2 regions of the Vallitalea pronyensis genome follow, and region 1 is predicted to be linked to the other one. Evidence: a T-box and tRNA genes for the amino acid it is inferred to sense, from the RefSeq annotation. Region 1 holds a T-box; the other holds one or more tRNA genes.
The links. A T-box is a leader RNA that pairs with one kind of tRNA and senses whether it is charged. The one in region 1 lies ahead of HZI73_RS09205 (valine--tRNA ligase), so its partner is inferred to be a tRNA-Val.
Positions count from the first base shown of each region.

Region 1 (3,415 bases):
AGCCTATAGCATCTTTCATGGACAACGCTTTTTCTGATTTGTATTTACGAACATCGGATAATATCATTTTCAAGTAGTCTCCAAAAGCGATGGAGAAGGTATCCATGGAAGTGGCCTTTTGCCATTTTGTTAAATGAATAGAAGGTGTACTTTCGTAGGTTTCATAATAAGCCTTATAAATTTCCTCTGTGATAAAAGGCGTAAAAATAGAATAAGCCTTTAATACCGTTAATAACGTGTGGTAAATGGCATATTGAGCCGATTGTCGGTTCTTCTTACCATGGACATCGGGTTTATACAAACGGTCTTTTACCAATTCTAAATAATGATCACAATAATCATGCCAGAAAAAACTATCCAAGACTTGTCGCGCCAAGCCTATTTCGTATTGGTCAAGGTGTTGAGAAGCTTTATCTCGAGCTAATCTGCTTCTGTCCAAGATCCATTGGTCTTGAGGTAACACGTGATCCACTTGACAAGGCTCCCAATCCTCAAGATGCATCAAGGAGAACTTAGCCGCATTCCATAATTTTGTTATGAAACGTTTTGATACTTTCAGATCGTCTTCTGAGAAGGTTGTATCGGTACCTAATTTTGCAGAAGCCGCCCAGTACCGTACACAATCAGCCGAGTGGGTTTCAATGAGTTTTTTAGGTTCCAGTTTAGCATTTTTTTTGGACTTACTTATTTTTTCACCTTTTCTTGCCAATACGAAACCGCAGATCATGATATCTTTCCAAGGTATGATACCAAAATGAAAGTATGTTTTAGCCATGGTATAGAAAGCCCAAGTTCGAATAATTTCGTGAGCTTGTGTCCGCATGCTCATGGGTAATAGCTGATCGGTCATATCGTCTGGTTCACCATAACGGGCATTGATAAGTGGGGTTACCGATGAAGTAGCCCAGGTATCCAACACAGCAGACTCTGGACGAAAATCGGTGGAGCCGCAGGAACAAGGGGACGGGGGAGCGGTTTCTAATGGGTTAACGGGTAAAGCCGTTTCGTCGGCAACCATGATTGCACCACATTTTTCACAATACCATACAGGAAAAGGTACACCAAAATAGCGTTGTCTGGAAATACACCAATTCCACTTAAGATTCTCAACCCAAGTGGTATAACGGGTTTTCATATAGCTTGGATACCAGTTAATATGATCCGCTAATGCCAGCAGGGTGTCTTTATGGGTAAGGATATCAATGTACCATTGTTTAGAAGGCATAATTTCAATGGGATGACCGCAACGTTCATGAACAGATACTGTATGTTGAATAGCGTATTTTTTAATCAGCAGATTTTGCTCAGTAAGCAGTTCTATGATACGCTGACGTGCCTTCTTCACATGCATACCACCAATATAAGGCACTTCTTCAGCCATAAAACCGTGGATGTCTATGGCTTTTTTATAGTCAAAGGAATAGGTCTTATACCATTCCAAGTCTTTGGTATCGCCAAATGTACAACACATGACCATTCCTGAACCTTTATGCATATCCACATCTTGGTCAGCTAAGATAGGTACGGTGAAATCATAGAGAGGTACCTGGGCTTTTTTACCAATCCAATGGGCATTTTTTGTATCTTCTGGATGAACAAAGATGGCCTGACAGGCATAGAGCAGTTCAGGTCTTGTTGTAGCAATTTCGAGAACCTGCCCATCAACCATGAATGGTATATGGTTAAACGTGGTATCCAATTCCTTTGATTCCAGTTCTGCTTGAGCAATAGACGTCTGACAGTGAGTACAATATAAGACAGGACTCTCCTCAAGATAAGCTTTGTTCTGCTTATATAAATCGATAAATGATTTCTGTGAAATACGCTGGGTTCTTGGTTCAATGGTGCGATATACCAGGTTCCAATCGCAACTGAACCCAAGGGAATGCCAGAGCGCTTGAAATTCCTGTTCATAGGCTTCTACCACTTGATAACACTTTTGTGTAAACACGCTTCTAGGTATATCTTTTGCTTGAATCTTAAGATCATTTTCTACCAGTCGTTCAGTAGGCAGGCCATTATCGTCAAAACCAAAGGGATAGAATACGTTGTATCCCTGCATGCGTTTATAGCGAGCAATCATTTCTGCCTGGGTATAGGAAAAAATATGCCCAATGTGTAGTTTGCCGCTAACAGTAGGAGGAGGGGTATCAATGGAATAAATATCACCAGAATCCTCTGGATGAAAGGTGTATATCTGATTACTTTCCCAAAATTTAGAAAGTTTAGCTTCTGTTTCTGATGGTTTATACTTTTTACTTAGCATAGCAATCACATCCTTACAAAAATTTTCTTAACCTTGTCAAATAATGTTGTTGGAAACAAACAAAAAACTCCATCCTATAATAATAGGACGGAGTCTATATCCGCGGTACCACCTAAATTCATGATATCATGCACTCGAGTTTTCGGATAACGGTGAAAAACCGATGAGTTCTAATGCCATGTCTATGTGGAGCAGGTGCTGTTTGCCACTGTTCTTACATGGTTTCTTCTCATAGCTCGGAGACTACTTCCTTGAATTTTTCATGGAGTATTTCACCAACCTACTCCTCTCTGAGAATCACCATTCAAGTACTTCTTCTCGTCACAGCTTATTTTGTTCTTCTTATAGGGAAAGTCCTGTAAACTTAGCATATGAAATAGAAGCGTTTTCATATGCGTCAAGGAAACTTTCCTAACGGACAAATCCACTTTGCGGAACGAGGCATAGCCTCTTTTGTTCTTTTGAATGTCTTGTATTCTAATCCTTTTTTTCGCATTTGTCAAATACTTTTTTTAGAAAAGCCAAAGTTTTAGAAAGTAGGTTGCATAACACGACGTGAATAGGACAAAAATGTATCAAGTAGACACTAAGTTCTACCGAAATGGTTAACAAATTTTATCAGAAGTATTGTAATTGACATGGATACCCGATATAATATGGTATATAAAAGGTATGTATTGTTATACCAATTCATAATGAAAGGAATAATAGGATGCTGCATATAGACCATCATACAAAAAGTACCATCCATCGTACCATTGAAAAATTAAGGCAATCATACATGACACCAATAGGTGACCTCTCCCTTACAGGTTGGATCACCAAAGAACCTGTACCCTTTGAGGACAGATTACAAGGGGAGAAAAAGGAACTTAAGCCTGGAGATAGCTGGGGACAGCTATGGGACTGCGGCTGGTTTCATATCACAGGTCAAGTACCACAAGAAGGAGCAGGCAAAAAGATTGTCCTGTTAATCGATATTAATGGAGAGGGGAATATCTACGATGAACACCTTTGTCCAATAAGAGGCATCACCAATGTGTCCTCTACATTTGAACGGTCTCTGGGAGAACCCACGAAGAAAGTCTATCACTTTCTTGACAAATCCCAAGGTAATGAAGCCATTGATTTGTGGATGGAAACAGGTTG
Region 1 is NZ_CP058649.1:2,242,427-2,245,841, forward strand. It holds gene HZI73_RS09205 (valine--tRNA ligase) at 1-2,266, opposite strand, end outside; T-box leader at 2,347-2,600, opposite strand; gene HZI73_RS09210 (alpha-mannosidase) at 2,979-3,415, shown strand, end outside.

Region 2 (3,415 bases), 1.9 Mb from region 1:
TATCCTTAAGTAATTGTTCCAGTTGTTGAGGGTCTAAACCTGCTGCTAATCCATTCTCTGGTATCATACGAGGATAAATATAGATAGGGGTTAGCCGGCATAATAAAGTCGCATTATAAACCGATTTATGAGCATTTCTAGCCATGATGATCTTATCACCTTGACAACATACAGCCCATATAGCGGATAATATACCGCTTGTACTACCACCCACTAAAAAAAATGTACGTTTCGCACCAAATGTCTTTGCAGCTTTTTCTTGGGCTTCTAATAAAATACCATGAGGATGGTGAAGATTATCTGTGCCTTCTACTTCTGTTACATCAATAGCGGCATCTTCACTTAAGTGGGTACATCGACCTAATTTGTGACCTGGCATATGCATGGGGTAAATGTTTTTTTTATAAAGATACAATTGTTCGTACAACGTTGGTCTATCCATATTTCTCCACTACCTCCATTTCCATAGAGCTTAATAAATCATTATCATAGAAAGACATGGTTTGTTATGCAAACTAACTCAACCTTCATACGGATAAGATTCTGTACCACAAAGAAGATTAAATAACGCATACCATCATCTTTAGCTATTCTTAACGGCTTGTTCTCTTGGATATATCCTTTTACTTAATCTTTACGAGCCTTATTATAGCATATAACCCTATTTATTTTATATATTAAAAAATCGCCTACCCAATAGACGATTAAGAGTGAGTCACCCGGGACTCGAACCCGGGACACCTGGATTAAAAGTCCAGTGCTCTAGCCGACTGAGCTAGTGACCCATGTGTACCACTTAAGCCATAGGCTTAAATGACTACCTTGTATTCTTTTTGATGGTGCCCAGAGGCGGAATCGAACCACCGACACGAGGATTTTCAGTCCTCTGCTCTACCGACTGAGCTATCTGGGCATAATTGGTTGCGGAGAGAGGATTTGAACCTCTGACCTTCGGGTTATGAGCCCGACGAGCTACCAGACTGCTCCACTCCGCGATATTATGAAACGCATGTAAGACATTGTTTGTTACCATAAAGCAACTATCAAACATTATGTTTTGCTTATTCAAAGCCATTAAAAAAGCTTTAATGGTAAGAAATTGTTTTGCTTAAGCAAAGCCAATTCTTAAATGGAGGGAGAAGGATTCGAACCTTCGAAGGCGGTGCCAACAGATTTACAGTCTGCCCCCTTTGGCCACTCGGGAACCCCTCCATGTTACCAAGCCGACGATCGGACTTGAACCGATAACCTGCTGATTACAAGTCAGCTGCTCTGCCAATTGAGCCACGTCGGCATTACGCACGATTGCCGTGCTATATAAAATTCTATCCGTGTAAGGAATAGAATTTGATTTAGTGGGCGCAACAGGGCTCGAACCTGTGACCCCCTGCTTGTAAGGCAGGTGCTCTCCCAGCTGAGCTATGCGCCCTGGGAATGAAATTGTATTGCCATAAGTCTTTCGACCAACGACCCAGAAGGGACTCGAACCCTCGACCTCCGGCGTGACAGGCCGGCGTTCTAACCAACTGAACCACTGGGCCTCAGAATGATCAAACATTCAAAACAACACATTGAAAATACATGCACATCATTATATAATCGTTCATTTATCCATTATTACCAAAACAAGTACTTACTTATAACTTATACATCTTAACCCTTAGCTAAATCATAGCTAGGTCAAGCCCTCGACCTATTAGTATCGGTCAGCTGAACATGTTACCATGCTTACACCTCCGACCTATCAACCTTGTCGTCTTCAAGGGGTCTTACTACCTTACGGTATGGGATATCTTATCTTGAGGGGGGCTTCACGCTTAGATGCCTTCAGCGTTTATCCCTTCCAAACTTGGCTACTCTGCTATGCACTTGGTAATACAACAGATACACCAGCGGTTCGTCCATCCCGGTCCTCTCGTACTAAGGACAGCTCCTCTCAAATATCCTGCGCCCACGACGGATAGGGACCGAACTGTCTCACGACGTTCTGAACCCAGCTCGCGTACCGCTTTAATGGGCGAACAGCCCAACCCTTGGAACCTGCTACAGCTCCAGGATGCGATGAGCCGACATCGAGGTGCCAAACCACTCCGTCGATGTGAACTCTTGGGAGTGATAAGCCTGTTATCCCCGGGGTAGCTTTTATCCGTTGAGCGATGGCAATCCCACTTTCATACCACCGGATCACTAAGTCCTACTTTCGTACCTGCTCCACCCGTCGGTGTCACAGTCAAGCCATCTTATGCCTTTGCACTCTGCGAATGGTTTCCAACCATTCTGAGATGACCTTTGAGCGCCTCCGATACCTTTTCGGAGGCGACCGCCCCAGTCAAACTCCCCACCTGACATTGTCCCCACACCCGTTTAGGGTGCTAGGTTAGAAATCCAGTACTACAAGGGAGGTATCCCAACAGCGACTCCACAAAGACTGGCGTCCTTGCTTCTACGTCTCCCTCCTATCCTGTACATGTAATACCGAATCCCAGTATCAAGCTGGAGTAAAGCTCCACGGGGTCTTTCCGTCCTGTCGCGGGTAACCGGCATCTTCACCGGTACTACAATTTCACCGGGCGCGTTGTCGAGACAGTGCCCAAATCGTTACGCCTTTCGTGCGGGTCGGAACTTACCCGACAAGGAATTTCGCTACCTTAGGACCGTTATAGTTACGGCCGCCGTTTACTGGGGCTTAAATTCAGAGCTTCGCTTACGCTAACCCCTCCTCTTAACCTTCCAGCACCGGGCAGGCGTCAGCCCCTATACTTCACCTTTCGGTTTTGCAGAGACCTGTGTTTTTGCTAAACAGTCGCTTGGGCCTATTCTCTGCGGCCTCTCTAAAGAGGCACTCCTTATCCCTAAGTTACGGAGTCATTTTGCCGAGTTCCTTAACAACGCTTCTCCCGTCGGCCTTAGGATTCTCTCCTCATCTACCTGTGTCGGTTTACGGTACGGGCACATACAAAACAATAGCGGCTTTTCTCGACAGTTTGGATTCAGAAACTTCCCTACTTATATTTCGGTCCTCATCGTACTTCAGAAACGGATGACGGATTTGCCTGTCTTCCTATCCTTTGTACTTGAACGGGTTTTTCCATTCCCCGTTTTTCCTATCCTCCTGTGTCCCCACAGTTCTGTTTGCATGCGGTACAGGAATTTCAACCTGTTGTCCATCGACTACGGCTTTCGCCCTCGCCTTAGGTCCCGACTTACCCAGAGAAGATCAGCTTTACTCTGGAAACCTTAGATATTCGGCCGAGAAGATTCTCACTTCTCTCTCGCTACTCATTCCGGCATTCTCTCTTCTTAACAGTCCACTGCTCCTTACAGTACAGCTTCGTCCCAGTTAAGAATGCTCCTCTACCACTGATATTACTATCAATCCACAGCTTCGGTGTCATGTTTTAGCCCCGGACATTTT
Region 2 is NZ_CP058649.1:381,573-384,987, forward strand. It holds gene HZI73_RS01605 (aminotransferase class I/II-fold pyridoxal phosphate-dependent enzyme) at 1-442, opposite strand, end outside; tRNA gene HZI73_RS01610 (tRNA-Lys) at 712-785, opposite strand; tRNA gene HZI73_RS01615 (tRNA-Phe) at 838-913, opposite strand; tRNA gene HZI73_RS01620 (tRNA-Met) at 919-995, opposite strand; tRNA gene HZI73_RS01625 (tRNA-Tyr) at 1,131-1,212, opposite strand; tRNA gene HZI73_RS01630 (tRNA-Thr) at 1,222-1,294, opposite strand; tRNA gene HZI73_RS01635 (tRNA-Val) at 1,357-1,429, opposite strand; tRNA gene HZI73_RS01640 (tRNA-Asp) at 1,468-1,541, opposite strand; rRNA gene HZI73_RS01645 (23S ribosomal RNA) at 1,677-3,415, opposite strand, start outside.
Region 2: it has a tRNA-Val gene. The T-box ahead of HZI73_RS09205 (valine--tRNA ligase) is inferred to sense a tRNA for this amino acid. The anticodon was not compared.